2 regions of the Streptomyces sp. NPDC002054 genome follow, and region 2 is predicted to be linked to the other one. Evidence: predicted binding sites of a transcription regulator. Region 2 holds the regulator's gene; the other holds the start of a gene.
The links. Region 2 encodes HspR, which represses chaperone genes until heat shock. Its sites were predicted from a motif close to TTGAGNNNNNNNNNCTCAA; they were not measured.
Positions count from the first base shown of each region.

Region 1: the regulator HspR is predicted to act here: its motif matches at 10,983-11,001, upstream of lon (endopeptidase La).

Region 1 covers NZ_JBEOXT010000006.1:191,022-206,227, forward strand. The annotation lists gene ABT123_RS07825 (styrene monooxygenase/indole monooxygenase family protein) at 1-337, opposite strand, end outside; gene ABT123_RS07830 (GTP-binding protein) at 361-975, opposite strand; gene ABT123_RS07835 (DUF742 domain-containing protein) at 956-1,336, opposite strand; gene ABT123_RS07840 (roadblock/LC7 domain-containing protein) at 1,333-1,845, opposite strand; gene ABT123_RS07845 (nitrate- and nitrite sensing domain-containing protein) at 1,842-4,622, opposite strand; gene ABT123_RS07850 (hypothetical protein) at 5,042-5,827, shown strand; gene ABT123_RS07855 (ABATE domain-containing protein) at 5,872-6,558, opposite strand; gene ABT123_RS07860 (phosphodiesterase) at 6,659-7,402, shown strand; gene ABT123_RS07865 (LysE family translocator) at 7,407-8,048, shown strand; gene ABT123_RS07870 (MarR family winged helix-turn-helix transcriptional regulator) at 8,056-8,496, opposite strand; gene lon (endopeptidase La) at 8,558-10,960, opposite strand; gene ABT123_RS07880 (PadR family transcriptional regulator) at 11,079-11,657, opposite strand; gene ABT123_RS07885 (nuclear transport factor 2 family protein) at 11,753-12,178, shown strand; gene ABT123_RS07890 (sulfurtransferase) at 12,124-12,999, opposite strand; gene ABT123_RS07895 (glycosyltransferase family protein) at 13,542-14,966, opposite strand; gene ABT123_RS07900 (hypothetical protein) at 15,007-15,206, shown strand, end outside.
Region 2 covers NZ_JBEOXT010000005.1:214,314-229,519, forward strand. The annotation lists gene dnaK (molecular chaperone DnaK) at 1-626, shown strand, start outside; gene grpE (nucleotide exchange factor GrpE) at 626-1,276, shown strand; gene dnaJ (molecular chaperone DnaJ) at 1,319-2,497, shown strand; gene ABT123_RS06800 (heat shock protein transcriptional repressor HspR) at 2,499-2,963, shown strand; gene ABT123_RS06805 (helix-turn-helix transcriptional regulator) at 3,040-4,023, opposite strand; gene ABT123_RS06810 (hypothetical protein) at 4,138-4,356, shown strand; gene ABT123_RS06815 (Rieske (2Fe-2S) protein) at 4,353-4,667, shown strand; gene ABT123_RS06820 (pyridoxamine 5'-phosphate oxidase family protein) at 4,801-5,208, opposite strand; gene clpB (ATP-dependent chaperone ClpB) at 5,309-7,909, shown strand; gene ABT123_RS06830 (YbjN domain-containing protein) at 8,046-8,582, shown strand; gene ABT123_RS06835 (hypothetical protein) at 8,605-9,699, opposite strand; gene ABT123_RS06840 (prevent-host-death family protein) at 9,986-10,471, shown strand; gene ABT123_RS06845 (hypothetical protein) at 10,468-10,818, shown strand; gene ABT123_RS06850 (pyridoxal phosphate-dependent aminotransferase) at 10,893-12,092, opposite strand; gene ABT123_RS06855 (DUF2617 family protein) at 12,795-13,319, shown strand; gene ABT123_RS06860 (polyamine aminopropyltransferase) at 13,464-15,152, shown strand.

The DNA.
Region 1 (15,206 bases), on a different contig from region 2:
TGTCCAGCCAGCCGGCCATCTTCACCCGCTGGTCGACGGACTGGGCGTGGCCCTTGAGGCGGCCCAGCCAGTCGACGGGGCGGCTGCCGTCGGGGGCGCCGACCGAGACGCCCAGGCCCTCGATCTTCGGGGCCTGCCGCTCCCAGAAGTTGATCCCCAGGTCCCGCTCGTGCTGGAGCGCGGTGTCGAACATGCACTGGGTGGACATGACCCGTCCGGTGCGGATCTCGTCCGCCGTCCGGTTGGACATGAGGGTGACCTCGTACCCCTTGGCCTGGAGTCCGAGGGCGAGCTGGAGACCGGACTGCCCGGCCCCCACGACGAGTATCTTGCGCATGACGGTGCCTGTGTCCCTTGTCCCTATTCCGGTGTGGTGTCGAGGGCGTGGCCCACGAGCGTCAGCAGCGATTCGACGACCGTGTCCCGACGCCGCGCATCCATGATCACGACGGGCACGTGGGGCGGGACGGTGAGCGCCTCGCGCACGTCCTCCTCCTCGTAGGAGGCGGAGCCCTCGAAGTGGTTCACTGCCACGGCGTACGGCAGCCCGCAGCTCTCGAAGTAGTCGAGGGCGGGGAAGCAGTCACGCAGCCGGCGGGTGTCGGCCATCACGATGCCGCCGACGGCTCCGCGGACCAGGTCGTCCCACATGAACCAGAAACGTTTCTGGCCGGGGGTGCCGTAGACGTACAGGACGAGGTCCTCGTCGAGGGTGACCCGGCCGAAATCCATGGCGACGGTGGTGGTGTGCTTGTCCGGGGTGGCGGACAGGTCGTCGGTGGCGGCGCTGGCCTGGGTCATCACCGCCTCGGTGCGCAGCGGGGTGATCTCCGAGACGGAGGACACGAAGGTGGTCTTGCCGACCCCGAACCCGCCCGCGACCAGCACCTTGACGGCGACGGGGGCGCGGGAGCGGTCGTACTGCCAGGGCTGGACGGCCTCGTCGGAAGCGATATCAGAGACGGCGGAGGCCACTGAGCACCCTTTCGAGCAGTGCGCGGTCGGGGCGGCCGGCGCCGTGTCCGGTCCCGTAGACGCGGATCCTTCCCTGGTCGGCGAGATCGCTGACCAGGACGCGGACGACACCGAGCGGCAGCTGCAGCAGCGCCGCGATCTCGGCGATCGTCCGCATACGGCGGCAGACCTCGACGATGGCGGGCAGCTCCGGCATGCGGTCGCCGCTGCGCGGGGTCGGGTCCAGGGTGGCGACGAAGGTCTCGACGAGCAGGACCTGGGGGAAGCTGGTGCGGCCACCGGTGAGCGAGTACGGGCGGACGCGCGCGGGGCGGCGGTCCGCCCCGCGTATGGGAAGGCGCGACGGCGGCGCGGCAGTCACGTGAGGTTCTCCAGGGACTGGCGCAGCTCGCTGCGGACTTCGGGGGTGAGGACGTGGCCGGCGCGGCCGACGAAGAGCGCCATGTGGAAGGCGACGACGCTCATGTCGCAGTCGGGGGTGGCGTGCACGCCGAGCAGGGAGCCGTCGCTGATGGACATGACGAAGACGGAGCCGTGCTCCATCGCCACCATGGTCTGCTTGACGGATCCGCCCTCCATCAGCTCGGCAGCACCGGTGGTGAGGCTGCCGAGGCCGGACACGATGGTGGCGAGGTCCGCGGAGGCGCCGCGCGGCCCCTTGGGCGGGGCGGGGGCCGGGGCGGGCTCGGCCCGGTCCTGCTGCTCGCCCGCCGCTGCCCGGGGTTCCGTATCGGAGGAGAGGAGCAGCAGGCCGTCGGAGGACACCACGGCGACGGAGACGATGCCGGGCACCTCCTCGACCAGGTCGGTCAGCAGCCACTGCAGGTTGCGGGCCTGGGTGCTCAGTCCGTACGTACTGGGCGCGGTCATGTGCGTGCCTCCTGTGCGGTGTCCCCCTGATCGGTGCGTCCCTCGGCGAGCTCGGCCGCGACGACACGGCGGCCGTCCCGGGCCCCCTGGTAGAACCCGCCGAGCCGGCGCCGCAGTTCCTCGGCGTCGACCCGCTTGGGCTCGGTCTCGGGCTTGGTCCCGGGCTTGGTCCCGGGCTCGGGACGACCGGCGGCCACGACGCGCGGGGTCCGCTTGGGCAGGCCCTTGTCGGTGACGGCGGGGGCCTCGTCGGGGGCGAGGGTGTGGGTGTCCGCCACCGCCTCCGGCCTGGGGGCGGGGACCGTGAACACCTGGCCGGCGGGCGGCAGACCGGGCTCGGCTGCCTCCTCGGCTGAGTCCTCCGGTACGTCCTCCGGCTCGGCCACCACGAGGGTCGGTACCAGCAGCCCGGCCGGTACGCCGTCCTGCTCGGCCGGGGCGGGCTCTGCCGCGGGCTCGGCCGGGGCGGGCTCAGCCGCAGGCTCGGCGGGCTCGGCTGCCGGGGCGGCCTCGGGCTCGGCCTCGTACGCGGCTTCCTCGGCCCGCGCCGCAGGCAGCCGCACATCGGCGGGCGGCTCGGCCGCGGAGGCGTGCTCGGTCGGGCGGAGCCGGGGCGGGAGGGTGTTCTCGTTCGCCTCCGCCACCACGCCCGGGAGCCGCAGCGACGGCGCGCCCGGGACGCCCAGAGCGTGGACCGGGGTGGCCGGCGGGGCCACCGGGAGGAGCGGGGCCGGAATGACGACCAGGGCCTCGGTGCCCCCGTGGCGGGTCGTACGGAGCTCCGCCTCCACCCCGTGCTGCGCGGCCAGCCGTCCGGCGACGTAGAGGCCGAGGCCCAGGCCGTGTTCGGCCTCGGGCTCCGCCTCGTACGCGTCCGGCGTGGCCAGGCGCTGGTTGAGGAGGGCGAGCCGGTCCTCGGTGATGCCGATGCCCTCGTCCACCACCGACAGCACCGCGGCGCCCGAGTCGAGCAGCCAGCCCGACACCTTCACCTTGACGTCCGGCGGCGAGTAGGTGGTCGCGTTCTCCAGGAGCTCGGCCAGGACGTGCGAGATGTCGTCCGCGGCGTGGCCGGCGACCTGTGTGTACGAGGGCAGCGCCTGGAGGTCGACACGCTCGTAGCGCTCGATCTCCGAGACCGCCGCCCGCATGACGTCCACCAGCGGGACCGGCCCCGCCTGCCCGTGCCCGTGTTCCTGCCCGGCCAGGACCAGCAGGTTCTCGTTGTGCCGGCGCATGACCGTGGCCAGGTGGTCCAGCTTGAACAGGGTGGCCAGCCGGTCCGGGTCCTGCTCCTTGGACTCCAGCTCCTCGATGACCGCGAGCTGCCGTTCGACCAGGCCCAGGGTCCGCAGCGACAGCGAGACCGAGGTGGTCGACATGATGCGGCGGTTTTCCTCCAGGCCGGCCCGCAGCTCGGCGAGTTCGTCCTCGAGTTCGGTGCGGCCGGCGGTCAGCGCCTCGTTGCGGCCGATCAGCCGGCGCCGGTCCGCGTCCAGCCCGGCGATCCTGGTGTGGAGCGAGACGGTCATCTCGCGGACCGAGTTCAGCGACCGGACGACCTCGGCGAACTCGTCGTTGCGGCCGGTGAAGCGGACCGGCTCCACCGAGCCTTCCGCGGTCGCCAGCCGGGCGGCACCGCGCCGCAGCACGGACAGCGGCCGGGTCAGGGAGCGGGCGACGGCGGTCGTGGCACCGACCGTGATGAGGAAGAGCACGCCGAGCAGCGCGATCAGCATCTCCAGCGCGGTCACGTCGTCGTCGCGCAGCCCGGCCATGGCCGTGGCGCGTTCGGCGGCCAGCGAGGACTCCACCGACCGCATGCGGTCGATCCGGGCCGTCAGGGCGGCTCCGACCGTCTCACCGCCGAGCTTCCGGTCGGCCGGGGACAGGGTGGGCCGGTCGGCGAGCCGGCCGAGGTAGTCCTCGGCGGCCTTCACCTCGGGGCCGGTGACGGTCGCGGCGAGCGTTTCGCGTACGTCGGGCCGGGCGGTCCGCGCGAAGTCGTCCAGCGCGCCCTGCTCCCGTACCCGGGCCCGCTGCGCGGCGGTCGCGAGTTCGTCCTCCAGGGGGGAGGCGACCGCGGCTGCCGCAGCAGAGGAGGAGGAAGAGGACGAGGAAGACGAAGGCTCGGCGCGGGGGACGGCCAGCGCGGCGAGCAGCAGTCCGCGGGTGGCCGAGGCCTGGTCCACGGCGAGGCCGAGGGGGGCCAGCGGCCGGGTGGTGGCGAGTGCGGCGGTGGCCCGCGGCGGGGTGAGTTCCGCCAGCCGGGCGCCCGGCGCGAGGAGTTCGGCGATGAGGCCGGAGTACGCCTGGTGGGCGGCGAGGGCGCTGCCCTTGCCAGTGACGGCTTCGCCGCGGACGGCCTCGATCCGGCCGAGGACGAGGGCGAGCGGCTCGTCGGCCACCGCCTGGACCTCGGCCGTCTGCCGGTCGACCCGCCCGGACCGCTCCTGCACCGCCGCCTTGCCGGCGCCGAGCCGGCCCTTGGCGACGAACTCGGTGACGGCGTCGCGCTCGTCGGCGAGGACGTGCGCGAGGGAGAGGGTGTGCCGGGCCTGGTCGGCGCGGGTGACCAGGCGCTGGGATTCGTTCAGCTCAGCCGTGGCGGAGAGGACGGCGGGAGAGCCGGCCGCGAGGACGGCGAGGCCGGCGACGGCGACGCTGATGACCAGCCTGCGGCGCACGCGTACGCGGCGTCCCGTGGGGAGGCCTGCGATGGCGGGTCCGTCGGCGGTGGTGGCGGTGCCGTTCTTCCGAGACCGCTTTTTCTGCACCGGTGCTCGCAATCCTGTACGTGTGCTCGTGCTCGTCTACTCGTGTGGCCGAGGTAACGGCCGGTCAACAAGTAAACGCCCCCTGCTCCCTCGTACCGCTTCAGACCATCGCAGTGTGTTGGGGACAGAGCCGCACATCGCCCACCCGGCCACACGAACGAGTGAACATCACGGAGGAGTTGGGGAACAACTCGGCCGCCCCGAGGTCACCCCGGGTCAGCGGGGTTCCGTGGACAGCCGGTTGAAAGATCGATGGGGGCTTTGGCAGGATGCCCGCCCGCAGATTACGCGGACCTTCCGCTTCCGGTGGGTGCCGGTTCCCGCCTCGCGCTGGACATTTGGTACGGACCAGTCGGCGGGCCGGCCCCGGCCACCCCTTTGCCCGTACCGCTTTCGGACATCTCGGGCAGACTGTCTCCATGCGCATCGACCTGGCTTCCGCCCCCGGTAATCCGGAACGCCCCAATGAGGACTGGCTGTCCGCCGTGGTGCCCGCCTGCGGCGGGGGTGGTGTGCTGGTCGCCCTGGACGGGGTGACTCCGCCGGCCGGGGAGGACGGGTGCGTGCACGGGGTGCCCTGGTTCACCGCCCGACTCGGGGGCCGATTGACCGAACTGTCCGGATCGCGGCGGGACATGCCCCTGGACCGGATCCTGGCCGAGTCCATCCGCGACACCGCCGCGGCACACCGGGACAGCTGTGACCTTTCTCACATCCGCACCCCGCAGGCGACCGTGGTGATGGCCCGCTGGGGCGAGGCGTACGTCGAGCACCTCGTGCTGTCCGATTCGGTGCTGCTGCTCCAGTCGCCGGAGGGGGAGGTGACGGCGGTCCGCGACGACCGGCTCGACCGGATCCCGCGCGAGGTGCTGCGCTCGCACGCCGCCACGGATGCGCTGCGCAATGCGTACGAGCGGGAGGGCGCCTTCTTCACCGCCGCGGCGGATCCGGCGGCGGCCGGGCGCGCGGTGACCGGCCGCACCCCGCGCGAGCGGGTCCGGGCGCTGGCCGCGCTGACCGACGGCGCCGGCCGCTGGACGGAGACCTTCGGGGAGGGCGACTGGGCCGACTGCATGGCGGTCCTGCGGAAGGAGGGCGCGGAGGGCCTGATCACCCGGGTCCGCACCCTGGAGTCCGCCCCGGCCACGCCACCGGCCCGCGGGAAGCGCCACGACGACGCCTCGGCGGCCTACGCGGAGCTCTAGCTCCGGCTCCGGCTCCGGCTCCGGCTCCGGCCCTGGCTCCGGCTCTAGCGGCTGTCCGGGTCCGTCGTGCGGCGGCGTTCGGCGTGGCGGGCGACTCGGGCGCGGTTGCCGCAGGACGGCTTGCACCAGGCCTGGCGGCCGTGGCTCCGCAGGAAGTACCGCACGCAGCGCGGCGCCGAGCAGGAGCGGAGTTGTTCGCGCTGCGGCCCCGCCAGGAACTCGATCGCGGCCCGGGCCAGCGCGGCGAGCAGCCCGGCCCGCGCCCCAGACCCGGGGTCGGGCTCGGGCTCCGGCTCCCGCTCGGGCGCGGACTCGGGCCCGGGCTCCGGCTCCGGCTCGGCCCCCGCGTCGGCGGCCGGGAGCAGGGCTGCGGTCGGGGGTTCGCCGGGCGGCCAGGACAGCTGCGGAACGACGGGTTCCAGCGCCGCCGCCGCGTTGAGTGCGGCCACCGCCTCCGCCGCCGGCATCAGCCGGCCCGCGTCCGCCGCGCTCGGCGGCGCCGGGCTGACCGCGCGGGCGAACAGCGCCCGTACCGCCCGCCGCAGACCGGTGACCTCCTGCCGCAGCCGCTCGTCGATGGGCAGCCCGGCTGGCAGTCCGCCGGGGAGCCGGCCCGACTGCTCGCCCAGCCAGTCCGCCAGGCCCTCGACCGTCGCCAGGTCGTCCGCGACACCACCCGCCCCGTCGTGCCGGATGGTGCTCGCCAGCTCCAGAGCCAGCCAGCGCTCCACAGTCGTCCCCCGCTCTCCATGCCCTTGCCCGCTTCCCTCTGTACACCCTAGGGTCAGCGCAACTAACGGTAAATGAAGAATTTCCATTAGGGGGACTGGAATGACTCTGCTGCTGGCCCAGATCAGCGATCTACATCTGGATGGCACCCCGCGGGCCACCGACCGCGCCACCCGCGTCCTGGACCACCTGCGGACCCTGCCCCGGCCGGTCGACGCCCTGCTGGTCACCGGGGACATCGCCGACCACGGCACCGAGGCCGAGTACGAGGAGGCCGCCCGGCTGCTCGACCTCCCGTTCCCGGTCCTGACCTGCCCCGGCAACCACGACGCCCGGCCCGCCTACCGCAAGGCCCTGCTCGGGGAGGCACCCGCCGAGGGGCCGGTCAACCGGGTCCACCACATCGGCGGCACCGCCGTCCTGATGTGCGACACCACGGTCCCCGGCCACGACCACGGCCGGATCGACGCGGAGACCGCGCAGTGGATCGACGGGACGCTCGCGGGGCTCCCGGACGGCGTCCCGGCCCTGCTCGCCTTCCACCAGCCGCCGGTGGAGGTGCACCACCCGCTGCCCGACTCCTCCCGGCTGGAGGAGCCGGAGCGGCTGGCCGCGCTGCTCGACGCGCACCCCCGGGTGGCCGCCGTCCTCACCGGCCACGCCCACACCGCCGCCGCCTCGTCCTTCGCCGGGCGCCCGCTGATCGTCGGGCCCGCGGTGACCTGGACCCTGCGGCTGCCCTGGGAGGGCGAGGCATCGGCCGACCGGGACCAGCCGCCCGGGCTGGCCTTCCACCTGCTGGGCGAGGACCGGCGGCTGACCACCCACTTCCGCGTGGTGCCGTGACGCCGTGTCCGTCCACCCGTACGTCCATCCGTACGCCGTGGCCGGGTTCCTGGCGGCGGTGTTCCCGCTGATCGCGACCCCGGGGGCCAGTCTGGCCCTGCTGGTGCAGCGGGTCGGGGAGGGCGGCCGGCGGCAGGCCTGGCCAGTGGTCCTCGGCACCGTCACCGGCCTGTACGTGCACGCCGCGCTGGCCGTGGCCGGGCTGTCGGCCCTGGTCATGCACTCCGCCCGGGCCTTCACCGCCGTCCGGATCGCCGGGGCCTGCTGGCTCATCGGCCTCGGCCTGTGGACCTGGTACGCGGCCCGCCGCGCCGGGACCTCACCCGGGGCGCCCGGCCGGGGCCGGGGCGGGGGCGGGTCCGGCTTCCTGCAGGCGCTGCTCGCCAATGTCCTGAACCCGAAGGCCGCATCCGTCTACCTGACCCTGGTACCGCAGTTCATCGAGCCCGGCCGGCCCCTCCCCGCCCAGGTCCTGGTGCTGGCCACCGCCCATGCCCTGCTGATCGCCCTCTGGCTGCTCGGCTGGACGGTACTGGTCCGCCGGGCGTCGGGGGTCCTGCGGCGGCCCGGGTTCCGGGCCGCGCTGAGCCGGGTCACCGCGGTGGTGCTGATCGGCCTGGGGATCCGTACCGCCGTGGCGGCCTGAGGAACGGCTAGTCCGTCCCCTGGTTCAACTGGTGGAGCAGCCGCGCCAGTTCCGCCACCTCGCCACGGTCCCAGTCGCCGAGCTTGCGCATGTAACGGACCCGCCGGGCGTCGCGGACCTTCAGGAACCGCTCCCGGCCCTCCGGGGTGAGGCCGACCTGGAAGGCCCGGCCGTCCGCCGGGTCCTGCTCGCGGGCCACCAGGCCGAGGTCCTCCAGGGCCCGCAGCTGGCGGCTCATGGTCGCCTTGCCGACCCCGAAGTAGGCCGCGAGATCGGTGGCCCGCTGCCGGCCGGCGTCCTCCAGGCGTACGAGCAGCCCGTACGCGGCGGGTTCCAGCTCGGGGTGGAGTTCGCGGGCCATCTCACCGGAGGAGGCCCGGGCGCGCCGGAGGAAGACGGACAGCTCCCGCTCCAGCGCGAGGAACTCCTGGTCTTCGCTCCCGTGCACGTTCCGCTCCCATCGTGGGTGTGTGGGAACCCAGTATTTCCCAGCACCCCGGCCCGGGGGGTCAGGCCGCCGTGGTGACCGCGAGCTCCGCCTCCTGCAGGGCCAGCTCCAGGACCTGGCGTACGTCCGTGACCGGGTGCACCTCCAGCCGCTCCAGCACCTCGGCCGGCACATCGTCCAGATCGGCCTCGTTCCGCTTCGGGATGATCACGGTGCTGATCCCGGCCCGGTGCGCGGCCAGCAGCTTCTGCTTGACCCCGCCGATCGGCAGCACCCGGCCGGTCAGCGAGACCTCGCCGGTCATGGCCACATCGGTGCGGACCTGGCGCCCCGACAGCAGGGAGGCGAGCGCCGTGGTCATGGTGATGCCCGCGCTCGGGCCGTCCTTGGGCACCGCGCCCGCCGGGAAGTGGATGTGCACTCCCCGCTCCTTCAGCCCGGTGACCGGAAGTTCCAGCTCCGCGCCGTGTGAGCGCAGGAAGCTGAGCGCGATCTGCGCGGACTCCTTCATCACCTCGCCGAGCTGGCCGGTCAGGGTCAGTCCGGCCGCACCGGTCTCCGGGTCTGCGAGCGAGGCCTCGACGAAGAGCACGTCCCCGCCCGCCCCGGTGACGGCGAGGCCGGTGGCCACGCCGGGGACGGCGGTCCGCCGCTCGGCCGGGTCCTGTGCGGACTCCGGTACGTGGTGCGGTCGCCCGATCAGCGCGCGCAGGTCCTGCTCGGTGATGGTGAACGGCAGCTCCCGCTCCCCCAGCTCGTGCTGGGAGGCCACCTTGCGCAGCAACCGGGCGATGGACCGCTCCAGGGTCCGGACACCCGCCTCGCGGGTGTACTCGCCGGCCAGCCTGCGCAGGGCCGGCTCCTCCAGGATCACCTCGTCAGCGCCGAGCCCGGCCCGCTCCAGCTGTCGCGGCAGCAAGTGGTCACGGGCGATGACCACCTTCTCGTCCTCGGTGTACCCGTCGAGCCGGACCAGGTCCATCCGGTCGGCGAGCGCCTCCGGGATGGCCTCCAGCACATTGGCGGTGGCCAGGAAGACCACGTCGCTCAGGTCCAGTTCCACCTCCAGGTAGTGGTCCCGGAAGGTGTGGTTCTGTGCCGGGTCGAGGACCTCCAGCAGGGCGGCGGCCGGGTCGCCGCGGAAGTCGGAGCCCACCTTGTCGATCTCGTCGAGGAGCACCACCGGGTTCATGGACCCGGCTTCCTTGATGGCCCGTACGATCCGGCCGGGCAGCGCGCCCACGTACGTACGCCGGTGGCCGCGGATCTCCGCCTCGTCGCGGACGCCGCCGAGCGCGACGCGGACGAACTTCCGCCCCATCGCGTGGGCGACCGATTCTCCGAGGCTGGTTTTTCCGACCCCGGGCGGGCCGACCAGGGCCAGCACGGCCCCGCCGCGCCGCCCGCCGACCACGCCGAGCCCGCGCTCGCCGCGCCGCTTGCGGACGGCCAGGTACTCGGTGATCCGGTCCTTCACATCGCCGAGCCCGGCGTGCTCGGCGTCCAGGATCTCCCGGGCCCCGCGGATGTCGTACGCGTCCTCGGTGCGCTCGTTCCAGGGCAGCTCCAGGACGGTGTCCAGCCAGGTCCGGATCCAGGAGCCCTCCGGGGACTGGTCGCTGGACCGCTCCAGCTTCTCGACCTCCTTCAGCGCGGCCTCCCGCACCTTCTCCGGCAGGTCGGCGGCCTCGACCCGGCTGCGGTAGTCGTCGGCCGCCTCGCCCTCCCCGTCCCCGTTCAGCTCGCGCAGCTCCTTGCGGACCGCTTCCAGCTGACGCCGCAGCAGGAACTCGCGCTGCTGCTTGTCCACGCCCTCCTGGACGTCCTTGGCGATGGACTCGGCGACGTCCTGCTCGGCCAGGTGGTCGCTGAGCCAGGTCACGGCGAGCTTCAGGCGGGCGACCGGGTCGGCGGTCTCGAGCAGTTCGACCTTCTGGGCCACCGTCAGGAACGGCGAGTAGCCCGAGTTGTCGGCGAGCGCCGACACCCCTTCGATCTGCTGCACCCGGTCGACGACCTGCCAGGCCCCGCGTTTCCTCAGCCAGCTGGTGGCGAGGGCCTTGTACTCCTTGATCAGTTCGGTGACGGCTCCGGGCAGCGGCTCGGGGGTGTGCTCCTGCACCACCTCGCCCTCCACCCACAGGGCGGCCCCGGGCCCGGTGGTCCCGGCGCCGATCCGGACCCGGCCGAGCCCGCGGATCAGCGCGCCCGGGTCCCCGTCGGACAGCCGCCCCACCTGCTCGACGGTCCCCAGCACACCCGTCCCGGCGTACGTGCCGTCAACCCGCGGCACAAGCAGCACCCGGGGCTTCCCGCTGCCGCTCCCGGCCGCCGCCTGCGCGGCCTCGACGGCCCCGCGCACCTCGGCGTCGGTCAGGTCGAGCGGAACCACCATTCCGGGCAGCACGACCTCGTCGTCGAGCGGCAGCACGGGCAGGGTGAGCGATACGGACGTCGAAGCCATGATCTTCCCTCCGGCAGTGAAGTTGAGCTCTGCCGACTCAATGCATCTGCGCCCACCAATGTTCCCCGATCCCCTCCAACTCCCGTTCGCCTCCGGCGAACACGTCGGCTTACGTCGGCTACGGCGACGGTTCGGTACGGGCGGCGGCCTGCCGATCCCTCAGGACGCCCGCGGCCATCCGGCACCAGTCCCGGTTCTCCCGCTCGAAGGCCAGGCCGCGCAGGCAGGTCAGGTAGCCCCCGATCCGCTCGCCCCGGCGCAGGAACTCCTCCTCGTCCAGGTCCCCGCGCAGCTGCCGCAGCAGCGCGCCGAGCAGTTCGGTCTTGGCCTCGGCCGCGGCGGCCCGCTCCTCCAGCTGTTCGATCACCGCGGCGGTGCCGACGCGGTCGGCGGACTGGACCTTGACGAGCAGGTCGTCGCGGATGAACGAGGGCTTGGAGGGGGCCGCGGCGAAGGCCTCCAGTTCGGCCCGGCCGGCCTCGGTGACCCGGAACAGCCGCTTGTTGGGCCGGGTCTCCTGGACCACTTCGCGGCCCGCGACCAGCCCGTCCCGCTCCAGCTTGGCCAGCTCGGCGTAGAGCTGCTGGGGCAGTGCGTGCCAGAAGTTCGCCACGCCGATGTCGAAGCCCTTCGCCAGCTGGTACCCGCTGTACTCGCCGTCCAGCAGCGCCGCCAGCACGGCATGCCGCAGAGCCATGAAACCGCCCCTTCCCTTTCTTCGTCCCTCCCTGCACCATACTCAAGAAACTGACTAGTCAGATTCTTGAGTATGAGGGATGGGGAGGGTTGGTCATGGACACTGCCGCACGCTTCCGCGCAGCCGTGGAGCAGCGCGATCACGCCGCGCTGGAGGACCTGTTCACCGAGGACATCCGGCTGTACAGCCCGGTGAAGTTCAGCCCTTTCGAGGGCCGGCCCATGGTCCTGGGGCTCTTCGGCGTGCTGCTGCGGATCTTCGAGGACCTGCGGTACGTCGGGCACTTCGAGGGCACGGCCGAGACGGCTGTCGACGGCAAGGAGGCTCCGTCGGCGATCCTGCCGTTCCGTGCCACGGTGGACGGCCGGCAGATCCACGGCATCGACCTGCTCCAGTTCGACGAGGAGGGCCGGGTCAAGGAGTTCACCGTGATGGTGCGCCCGCTGTCCGCCGTGCAGGCGCTGGGTCAGGCGGTGCTGGCCGGCCTGGTCGCCGACGGACTGGTCCCTGCCGCTCCCTGAGCTCCTTGGCTCACCGGGAGGGCGGAGGGGCGGCCCCAGTCGCTCCAGGAGCCGTCGTAGACCGCCAGGTCGGGGTAGCCGGCCAGGTCGGCGGCGAGGGCGAGGACGCAGGCGGTCACGCCGGAGCCGCAGCTGAAGTAGAGCTTCTCCGCGGCGGGGGCCAGGGCGTCGAAGGCGGTGCGGAGCTCGGCGGCCGGGCGCATCAGGCCGTCCGCGGTCCGTACCTCGGTGAAGGGGAGGCTGAGGGCGCCCGGCATGTGGCCGGGCCGCAGGCCCGGGCGGGGTTCGGGGGCGGTCCCCGCGAACCGTTCGCGGGTACGGGCGTCAAAGACGGCGGCGGCCGGGTCGGCGAGGGCGGCGAGCACCTCGACGCTGTCGACCAGCAGCCCGGCCCGCGGCCGGGCGGTGAAGCCGCCGCGCGGACCGTCGTACGCCGCCGGGGCCGGCTCCACCGGGAGGCCGGCGGCCGTCCAGGCGGGCAGCCCGCCGTCAAGGACCGCGGCGCGGTCGAAGCCCATGGCGCGCAGCATCCACCAGGCGCGGGCACTGGAGTAGATGCTGGCGGCGTCGTAGACGACGACCGTGCTGGTGTCGTCGACACCGAGGGCGCGCAGCGCTTCGCTGAACGCCGCCGCCCCCGGCATGGCGTGCGGCACCGGAGCACTGTGGTCGGACAGCTCCCCGTCGAGATCAAAGGCCCGCGCCCCAGGTATCCGCACCGTCCCGCCCCGATGGCCCCCGACCGAAGCATCAAAGACCACCACCCCGGGCTCCCCAATCCGCCCCGCCAACCAGTCGACACCGACCAGGGGCGTGGACAGCGGCTCCCCGGCGGGGCTGGTGTGGTCGGCACGGGCTGCGGGCCCGGCGGACGCAATGCGGGCCTGCGGCGCGGCAGGGTCGGTGTGAGCCGCAGACCCCGTGTGGGGCTCAGGCCCGGCGGGCGCCGCGGGCCCGGTGCGGATCGTGGGCTGACGGTCGGTCATGCAGGGCCTCCAGGAGGGGCAGGGGATCGGTAGTGCAGCAGTTGGCCGCAGGTCCATCGGGTGGCCTGGCCACCCCGCCAGGCCACCCGGCCGTGGGCCGCCGGCCCATCGGGCCAACAGGGCCGGCAGACCCGATAGCCGCCATGCCTGCCGGGGCGCCAGGGCCGAGCCACAGGGCCGCCAGGCCGTTGGGCCGCAGGCCGCCAGGCCGCAGGCCCTTGGGCCGTTGGGCCGCAGGCCGCCAGGCCGCAGGCCCTTGGGCCGTTGGGCCGCAGGCCGCCAGGCCGCCAGGCCGCCAGGCCGCCAGGCCGCCAGGCCGCCAGGCCGCCAGGCCGCCAGGCCGCCAGGGGCATCCTGCCCCGGAGGGTTCCGGTCCGTCAGTTCGGGCATTCGCCCGGCCTGGCGTAGAGCGCGACCCTGGCGCCGCGGATCTCGCGGATCGAACACAGGTCGAACTGGCTGACCAGGGTCTGTCGTTTGACGACCTCGCGCGGGTATGGGTCGCGCGGCTGGTCCGCCGGGTCCAGTAGGACCAGCACCCGGGGCGCGTCGAAGAGTCGGGCGCGGATCTCCTGCGACGGGAGCTCGGTGCCCTGGAGGGTGCGCGAAGCCGTCGGGGTGCGGGCCAGGGCCAGGTCGTGCAGGCTCCCGTACACCTCGGGGGAGGACAGCAGCCACTCGCGCCGCCGGGCCGGCTGGAACAGCACCGCGTCCCCCGGCCGGGCAGTGGCCCGTACCGCGTCGGCGACGGCCAGCACATCGTCCTTGCGGCTCTCCGGCGTACGCAGCCACAGCGACCACGGCACGGCCACAGCCACCAGCACCGCGGCCAGCGGCAACAGCACCCGCGGCCGGGCCGCGCCCGCCAGCAGCGCCAGGCCGGCCAGCGAATAGAGCACGTACCGGTCGACGTACCAGGGGTTGACCAGCGAGACCGTCATCAGCAGCCCGGCCGGCAGCAGCGCGAGCGGCAGCGCGACCCGGACCAGCTCCCGGTCCGCCCCCCGGGCGAGCAGCAGCGAGACCGCCGCGACCACGGCGTACGCCGCCCAGTCCGCCCCCTTCGGCCGGCCCAGCCAGCCGAGCTGCTGCGCCGCCTGGCCCGCGCTGAGCACGGCGAGCGGCAGCAGCAGGAGGACCACCACCGCGGCGCTGCGCCGCCAGCCGCGCGCCCGCCATCCGGGGACGGCGTGCGCGAGCAGCGCCAGCACGGCGAACTCGTGCAGCCAGCAGGCGAGGACGAGCAGCACCGTGTACGGCACCCAGCGCTCGCGCAGCAGCAGGTACGTCGCCCAGACCACGGCGGCGGCCACCAGCGCGTACGAGCGGCCCTCCTGCGCGTACATCTGGACCGGCGGCAGCAGGGCGTACAGCAGCCCGGCGCACAGGCCGGCCCGCGCGGCGCCCCGGTCAGCGGCAGGCTCGGCGGCCCTCATGCACGCCAGCCGGTGGCCGACCGCCGCGACCCCGGCCGCGGCGAGGGCGGTGGCGGCCACCGACGGCAGCCGCAGCGCCCACAGCCCGCCGCTCTCCCAGCCGGCGAACACCGCGTGCATCAGCAGGTAGTAGAGGCCGTGCACGGCGTCGACCCGGCCCAGCAGCTCCACCAGGTCGCCGGCCGGCCTGTGGGCGACCTGCCAGGTCACCGACTCGTCGCGCCACATGCTGCCGCCCCGGTCGAGGCCCCACAGCCCGAGCAGGAGAGCGAGGACCACGGGCGGGAGCAGCACGCGCCACGGTGCGATGCGGCCGATGACTGCCTCCGGGTGCTTTCCGTGCGGGAGCGGGGACTCCATACTCATGGGTCGACGGAGAGCAGACCTTACGGGGGGGGGTGGGTGCGTGAGGGCCGTTCGCGCGGCGGGCGGGGTGCTGGTCTGGGCCGCCGTGCTCGGGGGCTGCACCTTCGAGGGTCCCGCCGGTCCCGCCGGTTCCGCCTCCTCGCCGGCCGCCTCACCCGCCGAAACGGTCCTGCCGCCCACCCGCGCCGACGAGCGGCTGGTCACCGTCACCCGCAGCGGCGGGCTGGCCGGCCGGCAGAG
Region 2 (15,206 bases):
CCGTGCAGATCCAGGTCTACCAGGGCGAGCGCGAGATCGCGGCGTACAACAAGAAGCTCGGCATGTTCGAGCTGACCGGTCTGCCGCCGGCCCCGCGCGGTGTCCCGCAGATCGAGGTCTCCTTCGACATCGACGCCAACGGGATCATGCACGTGACCGCGAAGGACCTCGGCACGGGCAAGGAGCAGAAGATGACCGTCACCGGCGGTTCTTCGCTCGCCAAGGACGAGGTCGACCGGATGCGCCAGGAGGCCGAGCAGTACGCGGAGGAGGACACCCGCCGCCGCGAGGCCGCCGAGACCCGCAACCAGGCCGAGCAGCTCGTGTACCAGACGGAGAAGTTCGTCAAGGACAACGAGGACAAGGTCCCGGCCGAGGTCAAGACCGAGGTCGAGAGCGCCGTCGCCGAGCTGAAGGAGAAGCTCAAGGGCGAGGACACCGCCGAGATCCGCACCGCCACCGAGAAGGTCGCGGCCGTCTCGCAGAAGCTGGGCCAGGCGATCTACGCCGACGCCCAGGCCGCCCAGGGTGCGGCGGGCGCCGAGGCCGGCGAGGCCAAGGCCGACGACGACGTCGTCGACGCCGAGATCGTCGACGAGGACAAGCCGAAGGGCGGCGCTGTCTGATGTCGGAGGAGACCCCGGGCTTTGAAGAGAAGCCCGAAGTCCCCGCCGACGGCACGCCCGAGGAGCCGAAGGCCGCCGACTCCGCCGACACGGCGGAGGGGGCGGCCCCGGCCGGGGACAGCGCAGCGGCTGCAGGCCGCGAAACCGCTCTGCTGGCGCAGCTGGACCAGGCCCGTACGGCGCTCAACGAGCGCACCGCGGACCTCCAGCGGCTCCAGGCCGAGTACCAGAACTACCGTCGCCGGGTCGACCGGGACCGGGTCACGGTCAAGGAGATCGCCGTCGCGAGCCTCCTGACCGAGCTCCTCCCGACGCTGGACGACATCGGCCGCGCCCGGGAACACGGGGAGCTGGTCGGCGGGTTCAAGTCGGTGGCCGAATCGGTGGAGACGGTCGCCGCCAAGATGGGGCTGCAGCAGTTCGGCAAGGAGGGCGAGCCCTTCGACCCGACGATCCACGAGGCCCTGATGCACTCGTACGCGCCGGACGTCACCGAGACGACCTGCGTGGCGATCCTGCAGCCGGGGTACCGGATCGGCGAGCGCACGATCCGCCCCGCGCGGGTCGCGGTGGCCGAGCCCCAGCCCGGGGCGGCGGCCCCCAAGTCGGAGGACTCCGAGGAGTCCGCCGACAAGAAGGACAGTGAGTAGGAACAGCGGCAGGGCCGGCAGTACCTGGGAGGAGGGACGTCGATGAGCACGAAGGACTTCGTGGAGAAGGACTACTACAAGGTTCTCGGCGTCCCCAAGGACGCCACCGAGGCCGAGATCAAGAAGGCGTACCGGAAGCTCGCCCGCGAGTTCCACCCGGACGCCAACAAGGGCGACGCCTCGGCGGAGGAACGCTTCAAGGAGATCTCCGAGGCGAACGACATCCTCGGCGACCCCAAGAAGCGCAAGGAGTACGACGAGGCGCGCGCCCTCTTCGGCAACGGCGGCTTCCGCCCCGGGCCGGGCGCCGGCGGCGGCACGTTCAACTTCGACCTGGGTGACCTCTTCGGAGGCACCCAGGGCGGGGCGGGCGGCGGTTTCGGCGGCGGCGGCATCGGCGACATGTTCGGCGGGCTGTTCAACCGGGGCGGCGCCGGGACGGGGACCCGTACCCAGCCGCGCCGCGGCCAGGACATCGAGTCCGAGGTGACGCTCAGCTTCACCGAGGCGGTGGAAGGGGCCACGGTCCCGCTCCGGATGTCCTCCCAGGCCCCCTGCAAGGCCTGCTCCGGCACCGGCGACAAGAACGGCACGCCCCGGGTGTGCCCGACCTGCGTCGGCACCGGCCAGGTGTCCCGGGGCAGCGGCGGCGGCTTCTCGCTGACCGACCCGTGCGCGGACTGCAAGGGCCGCGGCCTGATCGCCGAAACCCCCTGCGAGATCTGCAAGGGCAGCGGCCGGGCCAAGTCCTCCCGCACCATGCAGGTGCGGATCCCGGCGGGCGTCACCGACGCCCAGCGGATCCGGCTGCGCGGCAAGGGCGGTCCGGGCGAGCGCGGCGGCCCGGCCGGCGACCTGTACGTGGTGGTCCATGTGGACTCGCACCCCGTGTTCGGCCGCCGGGACGACAACCTGACGGTGACCGTTCCGGTGACCTTCACCGAGGCCGCTCTGGGCGGCGAGATCCGGGTGCCCACCCTGGGCGGGCCGCCGGTCACGCTGAAGCTGCCCCCGGGCACGCCCAACGGCCGTACCATGCGCGCACGCGGCAAGGGGGCGGTCCGCAAGGACGGCACCCGCGGCGACCTGCTCGTGACGGTGGAGGTGGCGGTGCCCACCGCCCTGCCCGACAAGGCCCGCGAGGCGCTGGAGACGTACCGGGCGGCCACGCTGGACGAGGACCCCCGGGGCGCCCTGTTCGAGGCAGCGAAGGGAGCATGAGATGGACGGCCGACGACGCCAGTCGAAGTTCGGCAGCGGTGCCTACCAACTGACGGACGAGACTCCGGTCTACGTCATCTCGGTCGCCGCTCAGCTCTCCGGTCTGCACCCGCAGACCCTCCGCCAGTACGACCGGCTCGGCCTGGTCTCCCCGGACCGGACGGCCGGCCGTGGCCGCCGCTACTCGGCCCGCGACATCGAACTGCTCCGCACGGTGCAGGCGCTGTCCCAGGACGAGGGCATCAACCTGGCCGGCATCAAGCGCATCATCGAGCTGGAGAACCAGGTCGCCGCACTTCAGCAGCGGGTCGGCGAGCTGTCGGCGGCCGTGGACGGTGCGGCCGTGGCCATGCAGCAGCGCGAGGCGCAGGTCCATGCCTCGTACCGGCGCGACCTGGTTCCGTACCAGGACGTGCAGCAGACCAGCGCGCTGGTCGTGTGGCGGCCCAAGCGGCCACAGGACTGACCGCGCCGCAGCGTACGTAGTGCGTTCAGAAGGCCCCTGCCCGTTCGTCGGGCAGGGGCCTTCTCTGTTGCTACGGCTATTTCTCCGGGCCGTTGAGGATCCCGGACCGGGCGATGAGGAAGCCGAGTTGGGCCCGGCTGCCGCTGCCGAGGGTGATGGCCAGCTTGGCGATGTGCGCCCGGCAGGTCCGTACGTTCATGCCGAGGCGGCGCGCGATGGCCTCGTCCACGTGCCCCTCGACCAGGAGCTGGGCGATGGAGCGCTGCACCCCGGTGATGCCCTCCGGGGTGGGCCCGTAGCTGACTTCCTCGCGCAGCGGCACGGCCCGGTGCCAGAGCTGCTCGAACACCTTGATGAGGTAGCGGACCAGGGCGGGGTGCCGCAGTTCCAGGGCGACCTGCTGGTCGTCCCGGGCCGGGATGAAGGCGACCGACTCGTCGCAGATGATGAGGCGCTCGACCAGCTCCTCCAGGGTGCGGAACTCGACCTTCCCGCCCGCGATGCGGTCGATGTAGGCCATGGTGCCGCGGCTGTGCCGGACGGTGTGCTGGTAGAGGGTGCGCATGCTGACGCCCCGCCGGATCAGCGGTTGATCGCGTTCGATCGCCTGGTTGAGGATGTGTTCGGCACGGCCCCCACCGGGCTGGATGGTCAGCATTTCGGTGTGGCACTCGGCGGTCGCGACGTTGAGGGCGGCGTTGATCCGGTTGAATCCCTCCAACACGGTGATCGCGTGGGTGGGCGCGGGGCTGAGCGCGCTGATGGCCATGAATGGCTCAAAAGCTTCGGTGAGCTCGATGGATGCCCGCCTGCTCTGCAGGATCTCCCGTTCGAGCGGGTGCAGCCGCTGTGCCAGGGCCACCGAAGGGGGAACCGGACGGAGCCAGTTGGCGTCGTCCGGGTCGGGGTGCAGCAGCGCGAATTCCAGCAGGCAGGGCGTCTGCTCGACTTCCGCGCGGGCGAGTCGGCCCGAGCTCAGCGCGCTGGCGTAGAGCTCCGCACCCAGGTCGCAGAGTTCGGTGACCGGGTGGGGATGTGTCTGATTAGCACTCTTTACCACCTAATCTCCCACCCCCAGGGTCCTGCATCTACAGGAACATGATGCATCGCCACAGTGGCATCGACGTGGCTCGATAAGTCATCGTCTGTCATGCGGGGGAGAGGAATCCATCCAGTGAGGACGAAGTCGACCATGTACAAGAAATTGCTTCGCTCGGTGGTTGCCGTTGCTCTCTCCACGGTTGTGGCCTATGGGGTGGCGGGGGGCGACCTCGGAACGACCGACTCCGGCTGGGGCAGCGGGCCGGCCGACAGTGGTTGGGGCAGTGCCCCGCTGGACGGCTGGGACAGCGGCTGGGGCAGCGCTCCGCTGGACGGGAAGTTCGACGCATGACCCCCGACGACCGCGACTTCCGGCGGGAAATGGCCTCCGCCTACCGTTCCGGGTGGCAGTTCATCGATCTTGTCACGGCGATCCCCCACGCCGGCGACTCCTTGATGGTCACTCTCTTCGGCCAGCCCATCGTCATCGTTCGCGAGGAGGACGAAGACGTCCGCGCCTACCGCTGCCTGCGCCGCCCCCGAGGCGCCCCGCAACCCGTTCGTTGCGAGGTCCGGTACGGCATGGTCTTCGTCAATCTGGATCAGCGTGACCACCAGCTCTTCGAGCCCGATATCACCACCGCCACCCCCCGCAGTGCCTGAAGCGATTCCCCCGTCGTTGAAGATCGCTCAGGCGCTTCCCCCACACAACGGCGCCATCGTGGACCTGAACACGATGGCGCCGTTGTGATGTCCGCGTCCAGTACCGGAACCGGACAAGCCGCAACGTATAACTTCAGGCCCGGCCCATGGCCCGGTCCAGCGCGATCTCGATGACCACCCGGTCCGGGTTGGGCGACGGGGTCCGCCCGTAGCGCTCCGCGTAGCGCGCCACCGCCTCGGCGACCGAGGCCTCGTCCGTGCGGATCGTCGCGTGCCCCTCCAGCGTGGCCCAGCGGCGCCCCTCCATCTGGCAGACCGCCACCCGGGCAGCCCGGCCCGGCTGCGCCGCCAGCACGTTGCGGACCTTCTTGCTGTGCTTGTTGCTGATCACCCGTGCCAGTCCGGCCTCGGGGTCGTAGGTCACGCCCACCGGGACCACGTGCGGGGTGCCGTCCGGCCGGGGGGTGGTCAGGGTGCACACATGCCGCTCCCGCCAGAAGGCGAGGTACTCCGGCGTCGGGTTGAGTACGTCGTGGGACATGCGCCGAGCGTACGTCCCACTGCCTTGAGTGGAATAGACTCAACTTTGTGCACGTTGACCTTGTCAGTATCTGTACGGAGACGGAGAGGAGAAGCCGCACGTGGACGCCGAGCTGACCAACAGGAGCCGCGACGCACTGAACGCCGCCACCAGCAGGGCCGTGAAGGACGGCCACCCGGACCTGACCCCGGCGCACCTGCTGCTGGCCCTGCTCGCCGGCCAGGACAACGAGAACATCACCGACCTGCTGGCCGCCGTCGACGCCGACCAGGCAGCCGTACGCTCCGGAGCGGAGCGGATCCTCGCCGGCCTGCCCAGCGTCACCGGCTCCACCGTCGCGCCCCCGCAGCCCAGCCGCGACCTGCTCGCCGTCCTCGCCGAGGCCGACGCCCAGGCCGGCCGCCTCGGCGACGAGTACCTCTCCACCGAACACCTCCTCATCGCCGTCGCCGCCAAGGGCGGCGCCGCCGGGGAGGTCCTGGACCAGCAGGGCGCGAGCGCGAAGAAGCTGCTCGCGGCCTTCGAGAACGTACGAGGAGGACGGCGGGTGACCACCCCCGACCCCGAGGGCCAGTACAAGGCCCTCGAGAAGTTCGGCACCGACTTCACGGCCGCCGCCCGCGAAGGCAAGCTCGACCCGGTGATCGGCCGCGACCAGGAGATCCGGCGCGTGGTCCAGGTCCTCTCGCGCCGTACGAAGAACAACCCGGTGCTCATCGGCGAGCCCGGCGTCGGCAAGACCGCCGTGGTCGAGGGCCTGGCCCAGCGCATCGTCAAGGGCGACGTCCCGGAGTCCCTGAAGAACAAGCGCCTGGTCTCCCTGGACCTCGGCGCGATGGTGGCCGGCGCCAAGTACCGGGGCGAGTTCGAGGAGCGCCTGAAGACCGTCCTCGCCGAGATCAAGGGCAGCGACGGCCAGATCATCACCTTTATCGACGAGCTGCACACGGTCGTGGGCGCGGGCGCCGGCGGCGACTCCGCCATGGACGCCGGCAACATGCTCAAGCCCATGCTGGCCCGCGGCGAACTCCGGATGGTCGGCGCGACCACCCTCGACGAGTACCGAGAGCGGATCGAGAAGGACCCCGCACTGGAACGGCGCTTCCAGCAGGTGCTGGTCGCCGAGCCGAGTGTGGAGGACACCATCGCGATCCTCCGCGGCCTCAAGGGCCGCTACGAGGCCCACCACAAGGTCGTCATCAACGACAGCGCGCTGGTCGCCGCCGCCACCCTCTCCGACCGCTACATCACCTCCCGGTTCCTCCCCGACAAGGCGATCGACCTGGTCGACGAGGCCGCCTCCCGGCTGCGCATGGAGATCGACTCCTCCCCGGTGGAGATCGACGAGCTGCAGCGCGTGGTGGACCGGCTCCGGATGGAGGAGCTGGCGCTCAAGAACGAGTCCGACCCGGCCTCGAAGGAACGCCTGGAGAAGCTGCGCAAGGACCTCGCCGACAAGGAGGAGGAGCTGCGCGGGCTGACCGCCCGCTGGGAGAAGGAGAAGCAGGGCCTCAACCGGGTCGGCGAGCTCAAGGAACGGCTGGACGAGCTGCGCGGCCAGGCCGAGCGCGCCCAGCGCGACGGCGATTTCGACACCGCGTCCAAGCTGCTCTACGGGGAGATCCCCGCGCTGGAGCGCGAGCTGGCCGCCGCCACCGAGGCGGAGCAGGAGGCCGCCAAGGACACCGCGGCCAAGGACACCATGGTCAAGGAGGAGGTCGGCCCGGACGACATCGCCGAGGTCGTCGGCTCCTGGACCGGCATCCCGGCCGGCCGGCTGCTGGAGGGCGAGACCCAGAAGCTGCTGCGTATGGAGCAGGAGCTGGGCCGCCGGCTGATCGGCCAGTCGGAGGCGGTGCGCGCCGTGTCGGACGCGGTCCGCCGCACCCGCGCGGGCATCGCCGACCCGGACCGCCCGACCGGCTCCTTCCTGTTCCTGGGCCCGACCGGCGTCGGCAAGACCGAGCTGGCCAAGGCGCTGGCCGACTTCCTCTTCGACGACGAGCGGGCCATGGTCCGGATCGACATGTCGGAGTACGGGGAGAAGCACAGCGTGGCCCGGCTGGTCGGTGCCCCGCCCGGGTACGTGGGCTACGAGGAGGGCGGCCAGCTCACCGAGGCGGTCCGCCGGCGCCCGTACAGCGTGGTGCTGCTGGACGAGGTCGAGAAGGCCCATCCCGAGGTCTTCGACGTCCTGCTGCAGGTGCTGGACGACGGCCGGCTCACCGACGGCCAGGGCCGGACGGTGGATTTCCGGAACGCCATCCTGATCCTGACCTCGAACCTGGGATCCCAGTTCCTGGTGGATCCGGTGACCTCCGAGGAGCAGAAGAAGCAGCAGGTCATGGAGGTGGTCCGGGCGAGCTTCAAGCCGGAGTTCCTCAACCGGCTGGATGACATCGTGGTCTTCTCCGCGCTGGACCGGGCGGAGCTGGGCCGGATCGCCGAGCTCCAGATCGGCCGGCTGGCGAAGCGGCTGGCGGAGCGCCGACTGACCCTGGACGTCACCCCGGAGGCCCTGGCCTGGCTGGCGGAGAAGGGCAACGACCCGGCGTACGGTGCCCGCCCGCTGCGGCGGCTGATCCAGACGGCCGTGGGCGACCGACTGGCCCGGGAGATCCTGGCCGGCGAGGTCAAGGACGGCGACACCGTCCGGGTGGATGTGGCCGGGGACGACCTGCTGGTCGGCAGGGCAATGTGACGGGGCGGCCCCGGTACTCGGCCCCGCTGCATCCTTCCGCATCCTTTCCGCCGGGAGCGGATAGCGGTGCCGGGGCTTGCCACGGGGTAGGCGCGATGGGGGAGGATGACAACATCCGCACGAAGGGAAATACACGGTGAGCATCGACCCGGCCTCGATTCCGAATTTCGGGGGACAGCCCGAACCGCAGGCCTCAGGACCGGCGGGCCCCGTCGTCCCTGACCAGGATCTGGTCAAGCAGCTGCTGGAGCAGATGGAGCTCAAGTACGTCGTCGACGACGAGGGTGACCTCGCGGCGCCGTGGGAGGAGTTCCGTACCTACTTCATGTTCCGCGGAGAGGGCGAGCAGCAGGTCTTCTCGGTGCGGACGTTCTACGACCGCCCGCACGCGATCGACGAGAAGCCCCAGCTTCTCGAGTCGATCGACGACTGGAACCGCCGCACCCTCTGGCCCAAGGTGTACAGCCACACCCACGATGACGGCTCGGTCCGCCTGATCGGTGAGGCGCAGATGCTGATCGGCACCGGCGTCTCCCTGGAGCACTTCGTGTCCTCCACGGTCAGCTGGGTCCGCGCCTCCATCGAGTTCGACAAGTGGCTCGTGGAGCAGCTCGGCCTGGAGCAGGAGATCGACTCCGCCGACGGCGAGGACAAGGGCGAAGACGAGAACTAGGCAGTGATCACCCAGGCGGTGATCACAGCGGCAGTGGGGCGCTGATCAGCAGATACGTCCCGTAGCCGTACGAGAGCCCGGCCAGGGCGACGGTCACCGCGACCGCCGTCCGCGGCCGGGCTCGCGCCATTGCGGCTGCGACGGGCAGCAGCAGGGGGAAGGCCGGCAGCAGGAACCGGGGTTTCGACTCGAAGAACCCGGCCCCGCCGAGCGTGATCACCAGCAGGGTGCCGCAGTACACCAGCAGCGGCAGGGGCGCCCAGCCGCGCGCCAGCAGTACTGCCAGCACCAGGGCCACCACGATCACCACCGGCACCACCGCGGTGACCAGCTGGGTCCGGCCGGCCAGCACCCGCGCCACCGACCCCGCGACCCCGCGGCCGAAGTCGAAGTACGACCCCCAGTCGCGCTGCACCGCGAAATAGCCGCCGAGCGGATCCCCGCGCCGGATCCCCACCGCCAGCAGATGGGCCGCCCAGCCCGCGGGGGCCAGCAGCCCGGCCGCCCACACCCGCAGCGGGGCCCTCGGCTTCAGCAGCAGCTCGTAGAGCGCGGCCACCGAGACGGCAGCCGCGACGGCTATGCCGGTCGGCCGGGTCAGCCCGGCGAGCACCGCCAGCGCCGCCGCCCACAGCCAGCGCTCGCGCAGCACCGCGTAGAGCGCCCAGGCGGCGAGGGCGGCCAGCAGGGCCTCGGTGTAGGCGATGCCGAGCACCACCGAATGCGGCAGCACCCCCCACACCACCACCAGCAGCAGCCCGGCCCGAGCCCCGGCCACCAGCTCCCCGACCCGGTACACCCCGACCGCACCCGCCACCGCGGCCCCCCAGGCCACCAGCAGCCCGGCCCCGGCCGGCCCCACCCACGGCAGGAGCGCGCAGACGGCCCGCATCAGCCCGGGATACAGCGGAAAGAACGCGAGGTCGCTCTGCACGGAACCGATCTCCGGCCACACCTGCGTCCGGCCGTACCCCTGCTCGGCTATCCCGATGTACCAGACGGAGTCCCAGGACGCGCCGAGCACGGCGACGGGATCCTTCCCGCTCCACCAGGCGCAGACGGCCACCACGACCACCCCGACGGCCCGCACCGCCACGAACACGCCAACGGCCACCACCCCAACCGGCACCCCACCCCGGGCACCCCCGTCCCCGCCCGTCTCCCCGCTCTGTTTTACGGCAGCGGTCACACTGCTTGCGGCCATCTCCCGGATTCCCCCCGGCCTCACACATCCAACGGATGAGCCTTCCCTCGTTCAAGGTCACCAGATGAACGTGCCCGAAGCCCGAAGCGTTTCCGAATACCCGTACGCATCCCGTATACGGGCCGCGCGAGCCGGGCGGCGGCTTCCTCGAGGACGTCCGTGGCTGGCACTCAGAATGTAATCTGAGTACAGTCTGAGTATGAGCCTTGCTTACCTGGGAGCTGAGCCCGAGTCGGTCTCGTTCACCGACCTGTCGAGAAACCCGAAGGCTGTCGCCGCCCGGGCTGCCGCCCTCGGTGCTCTGCGCGTCACGCATCGGGACGCACCCGACATGGTGCTGACGACCGCCCTTCACGCGGAGCGCACCGAGGAGAACCTCACGACGGCGTCCCGGCTCTTCCTCGCTCTGATGAAGCACGACGACGGAGCCCGGTCGCTCCTGCTGGCGCTGCCGGAGGTCTTCCCCTGGGTGCGGCATCTGGATGACGAAGAGATACGCGCGTTCACCGTGGAACTCCTGGAAGCGCTTTCCGATGCGGCAGAGCTGGGTGCCAGGGAAGCCGTGCACCGCGCGCTCGTCTCCTGGAGGGCGACGGCTCGCATCAATGCTGATCCTCAGCAGCTCAAGGAAGCGCTGCGTCCGCTCGACGGGGATGACCTGGGTCCGGTCGAGGTGCGTGGGTGAGTCCGAAGAAGGGCGATCGTGTCAGCGTCCCACCCCTGAGCGGGTGGAATGTGGTCTTCGGGACCACGGAGGCGGTGACGGGTTGGGAGGAACTGTGCCGCGCGGCGCTGCCCAGTGCCCACCGATGCCTGGAGGTGTTGCGCACCGACCCGCTGTCGCGTGAGAACTGGAATCGCCAGCATCAGCTCCGCGGAAAACTCGCCACGAAGGAATGGAAGGGATCTGCACTGGAGCAGTGGGAGTTCGAGGTCACGAGCGGTGGACGAGTGCGCTACCTGGTCAGTCCCGAGACTGAGACCGTCATCCTGGTCTACGCGTCTACTCAGCACCCCAAGGACACTGAGTAGCTCGTCGTACCCGTGCAGGACGGGGCCCGGTTGAAAGGCTGGGCCTTGCGTCCACACGTCCATCCGGCTCGCGCTCAGCGAGTCAGCCGACTGAGGCGCTCAACCGCCTCGTGCAACACGTCCGTGCGCTTGCAGAAGGCCCAGCGGACCTGGGTGTGGCCGGCTTCCTTGTCGTCGTAGAAGACCGAGTTGGGGATGGCGACGACTCCGCAGCGCTCCGGGAGGGCGCGGCAGAAGGACAGGCCGTCCTTTTCGCCGAGGGGGGCGATGTCGGTGGTGATGAAGTACGTGCCCTGGGGGCGGTAGACCTCGAAGCCGGCCGCGGTGAGGCCGGCCGTGAGGATGTTCCGCTTGTGGGCCAGGTCGGCGCGGAAGGATGCGTAGTAGTCGTCCGGGAGGGCGAGTGCCTCGGCGATTGCGTACTGGAACGGGCCCGAGGAGACGTAGGTCAGGAACTGCTTCGCCGAGCGGACCGCCGAGACCAGGGCGGGGGAGGAGGTCACCCAGCCGACCTTCCAGCCGGTGAAGGAGAAGGTCTTGCCGGCGGAGGAGATGGTGACCGTGCGCTCGCGCATGCCGGGCAGGCCCGCCAGCGGGATGTGGCTCCCCTCGAAGACCAGGTGCTCGTAGACCTCGTCGGTGACCACCAGGAGGTCGCGGGCGACGGCGAGTTCCGCGATCGCGGCGAGTTCGGTGCCGGTCAGGACGGCGCCGGTGGGGTTGTGCGGGGTGTTCAGGAGCAGCAGCCGGGTGCGCGGGGTGACGGCCTTGCGGAGTTCGTCCAGGTCGAGGGCGAAGACCCCGTCGGCCGTGGGGCGGAGGGTGACCGGGACCCGGGTGGCGCCGGCCATCGCGATGCAGGCGGCGTAGGAGTCGTAGAAGGGTTCGAGGGCGATGACCTCGTCGCCCGGTTCGAGCAGGGCGAGCAGGGAGGCCGCGATGGCCTCGGTGGCGCCTGCGGTGACCAGCACCTCGGTGTCCGGGTCGTAGCCCAGGCCGTAGAAGCGCTGCTGGTGGGCCGCGATCGCGGTGCGGAGCTCGGGGATGCCGGGGCCGGGCGGGTACTGGTTGCCGCGGCCCGCGAGCACCGCCCGCGAGGCGGCCTCGGCGATCTCCGCCGGGCCGTCGGTGTCGGGGAAGCCCTGGCCCAGGTTGATCGATCCGGTCCGGGCCGCCAGCGCGGACATCTCCGCGAAGATCGTCGTACCGAAGGCGGCCAGACGGCGGTTCAGGAAGGGGCGGCTGCCGCCCACGGGTGCGCTCATGACCGCCATCCTGCGGGCAACCTCTGGACTTGCTCAAGTGTGCTTTGGGCCCGTCGTGGTGCGGGCATTTCACCGGCACGCGGGACGCGGGGATCCCGCACCCCCGGGGGACCGGGGGCGACCGAAGGAGGGCGAGGACCGTGTTCGAGGCCATCGTCTTTGGCGGGTTCATGATCGTAGTGGTGGGCGGGGCCATCGCGCTCGGGGTTCGTTCCGTGAACCGGGAGCGGTACTCCAAGAGGCCGGGTTCGCGGCGCAGCCGCTGGGCTTCCACGGACAGCAGCGGCGGGGGAAGCTCCTGCGGCAGCGCCGGAGGAGGGTTCTGGTCCTCCTGCGGCGGCTCCTCGTCCTCCTGTGGCGGCGGTGGCGGCGGTGGCGGGGGCTGCGGCGGCGGCAGCTGACACGGGGCAGCGTGCCACCGCGCATGCAGGGGCGCCCGGCGGATCAACTTCCGTCGGGCGCCCCTGCGTTGGCCCCGTCTGTTGAACACGTGAACCGGGTAGCCCCCGGAGGGATGTAAACCCCGTCAAGTTGGGTAAAAACGCGGTGAGTGCCGTGCCCTTCATGATTCCCTCGGTTGAGTAGACCAGTCCCCGGGCCTCCCGGGACTTCCTGTGGACCAGAGCCGGTGTCCCGCCCACCTCCCACCCACGCGTTTCCGGCTGGGACGGGGACCGGCCCCTCTCCCTCGCGCGTTTGCGGAGCCGACTCATGCTCACGACCCTCCAGACCACCTACACCGACACGCGTGCCGCCGACCTCGCCTGGGCCCTGGGCCGTGACCCGCTGCCCGCCCTGGCCGTACTGAACCTCGAACTGGCGTGCGCGAAGGTGGAGTTGCGCCTGCTCGGGGCCTCCCACCAGGTGCTGCTCGAGGAAGGCGAGGTGCTCTGCTCGGAGACGGTCGCCTGTATGCCCGGCAGCAGTACGCCGCTGCCGCTCGGCGTCGCCAAGCGGGTGGGCGACTGGGAGTACGAGTTCGCGGCGCGGGTGGAAACCCTGTCGCGGGGCTCGTTCGCGGGACGGGCGCAGGAATTGCTCGCGCTGGTGGCCGATCACCCGAACGGGTTGGCCGGCACCTTTCCGGGCAGTCCGCACGCCTTCACCGCGATGCTCGCCCAGCGCCACGAGGGCCAGGTGCGTTGGCGCACCTGGCACGCGTACCCGCAGGAAGGCCAGTTGGTGGCCACCCGCACCCGGGTGGGCGTGCGGATGGCCGCCGCAGCGCCGCTCTAGGAAGTGCCCGGCGGTGCCCCGCCGCCGGGGGCGCGCACGCCCGCGATCGTTTCTGCACCATTACGCCAACTGCCCTAACGGGTACTCCAGTTACACCCATGTGGGTGACCGGGTGTGGGCGTGCAGTGACGTACCGTTCGCTCCATGATCGACCGTTCCGTCCCCGGCGGGGTGCTCCCGGCAGCGCCGGAACCGCATGCGCCGGAGCCACAGGCGGCGCAGACGAACCCGGTGGCCGGCCCGGCCGCCCTGCCTGTTCAACCCGGGACCGGCCGACTGCTCGTCCTGGCCACCGTGTTCGTCTGCGCCGCCTGTGGACTCGTGTACGAGCTCGAGCTGCTCGCGCTCGCCTCGTACCTGATCGGTGACTCCGTCACCCAGGCCTCCGTCGTGCTGTCCGTCATGGTCTTCGCCATGGGAATCGGCTCGCTGCTCGCCAAACGGATGCGCGCCGCGCCGGCCGCCGGCTTCGGCGCCGTCGAGGCCGTCCTCGCCCTGGTGGGCGGGCTCTCGGCGACTGCCCTCTACGCGAGCTTCGCCTGGCTCGGGGAGTCCCGGCCCGTCCTGGTGGCCTTCTCGCTGGCCATCGGCATCCTCATCGGCGCCGAGATCCCGCTGCTGATGACCCTCATCCAGCGGGTCCGCAGACAGGACGCGGGCGGCGCGGTGGCCGACCTGTTCGCCGCGGACTACGTCGGTGCCCTGGTCGGCGGGCTGGCCTTCCCCTTCCTGCTGCTCCCGCTGCTCGGCCAGCTGACCGGCGCCATGCTCACCGGCATGGTCAACGCGGCGGCCGGCGGGGCCCTGGTGCTCTGGCTGTTCCGCCGGGACCTCACCCGGCGGGCCCGCTGGCTGCTGCTGGTCGGCAATGTCACCGTGCTGGCGCTGCTCGCCACCGCCGGCATCCTGTCGGACGACTTCGAGCGGATCGCGCGTACCGCGGTGTACGGCGGACAGGTGCGGGTCGCCGTACAGACCGGGGTGCAGGAACTCGTGCTCACCGGGCCCGCCGGCGGCTCGCCGCGCTCCCTGGACCTGTACCTCGACGGGCGGCTCCGGGTCAGCGGCTACGACGAGTACCGCTACCACGAGGCGCTGGTCCACCCCGCGATGTACGGGCGGCACGCGCGGGTCCTGGTCCTCGGCGGCGGGGACGGGCTGGCCGCCCGGGAGGTGCTCCGCCATCCGGACGTGGAATCGGTGACCGTGGTGGAACTGGACCCCGGTGTGGTCCGCCTGGCGCGCACCGACCCGATGCTGTCCGGGCTCAACGGGGAGGTGTACGCCGATCCGCGGATCGGGGTGGTCATCTCCGACGCGTTCCGCTGGCTCCGCGATCCGGTCGTGGCCGGGCGCTTCGACGTGATCATCTCGGACCTGCCGGACCCGGGGATCACCGCCAGCACCAAGCTCTACTCCCAGGAGTTTTACGGTCTGGCCGCGCGGGCCCTCCGGCCGGGCGGCCGGATCGCGGTGCACGCGGGGCCCCTCTCGACCCGGCCGCGCACCTACTGGACGGTCGAGGCCACCCTGCGCGCGGCCGGGCTGCGCACCGCCCCCTACTCGGCGAGCGGCCGACTGTCCGGGTTCGCGGCCGGACCGGACCGGACCCCCGGCCCGGCGGGCGGCCCCGGGGCCTTCCCCCAGGACTGGGGATTCGTGCTGGCCGGGGCCGGCCGCCGCGCCCCGGAACTCACGGTCGGGTCGGACACAGGGCTGCGGTTCCTCTCCACCACGAGCCTGCGGACCGCAGCCCGTGCTGCCGAACGCCTCCGCATCCGCGGGCTCCCGCCGTCCACCCTGTCGCACCCGCGCTACGCAGGAGTGTCCTGAGCGGGGCTCGCCGGGCTCGGTCAGGGACGGGTACAAGCGCGGCGAGCCCCGCTA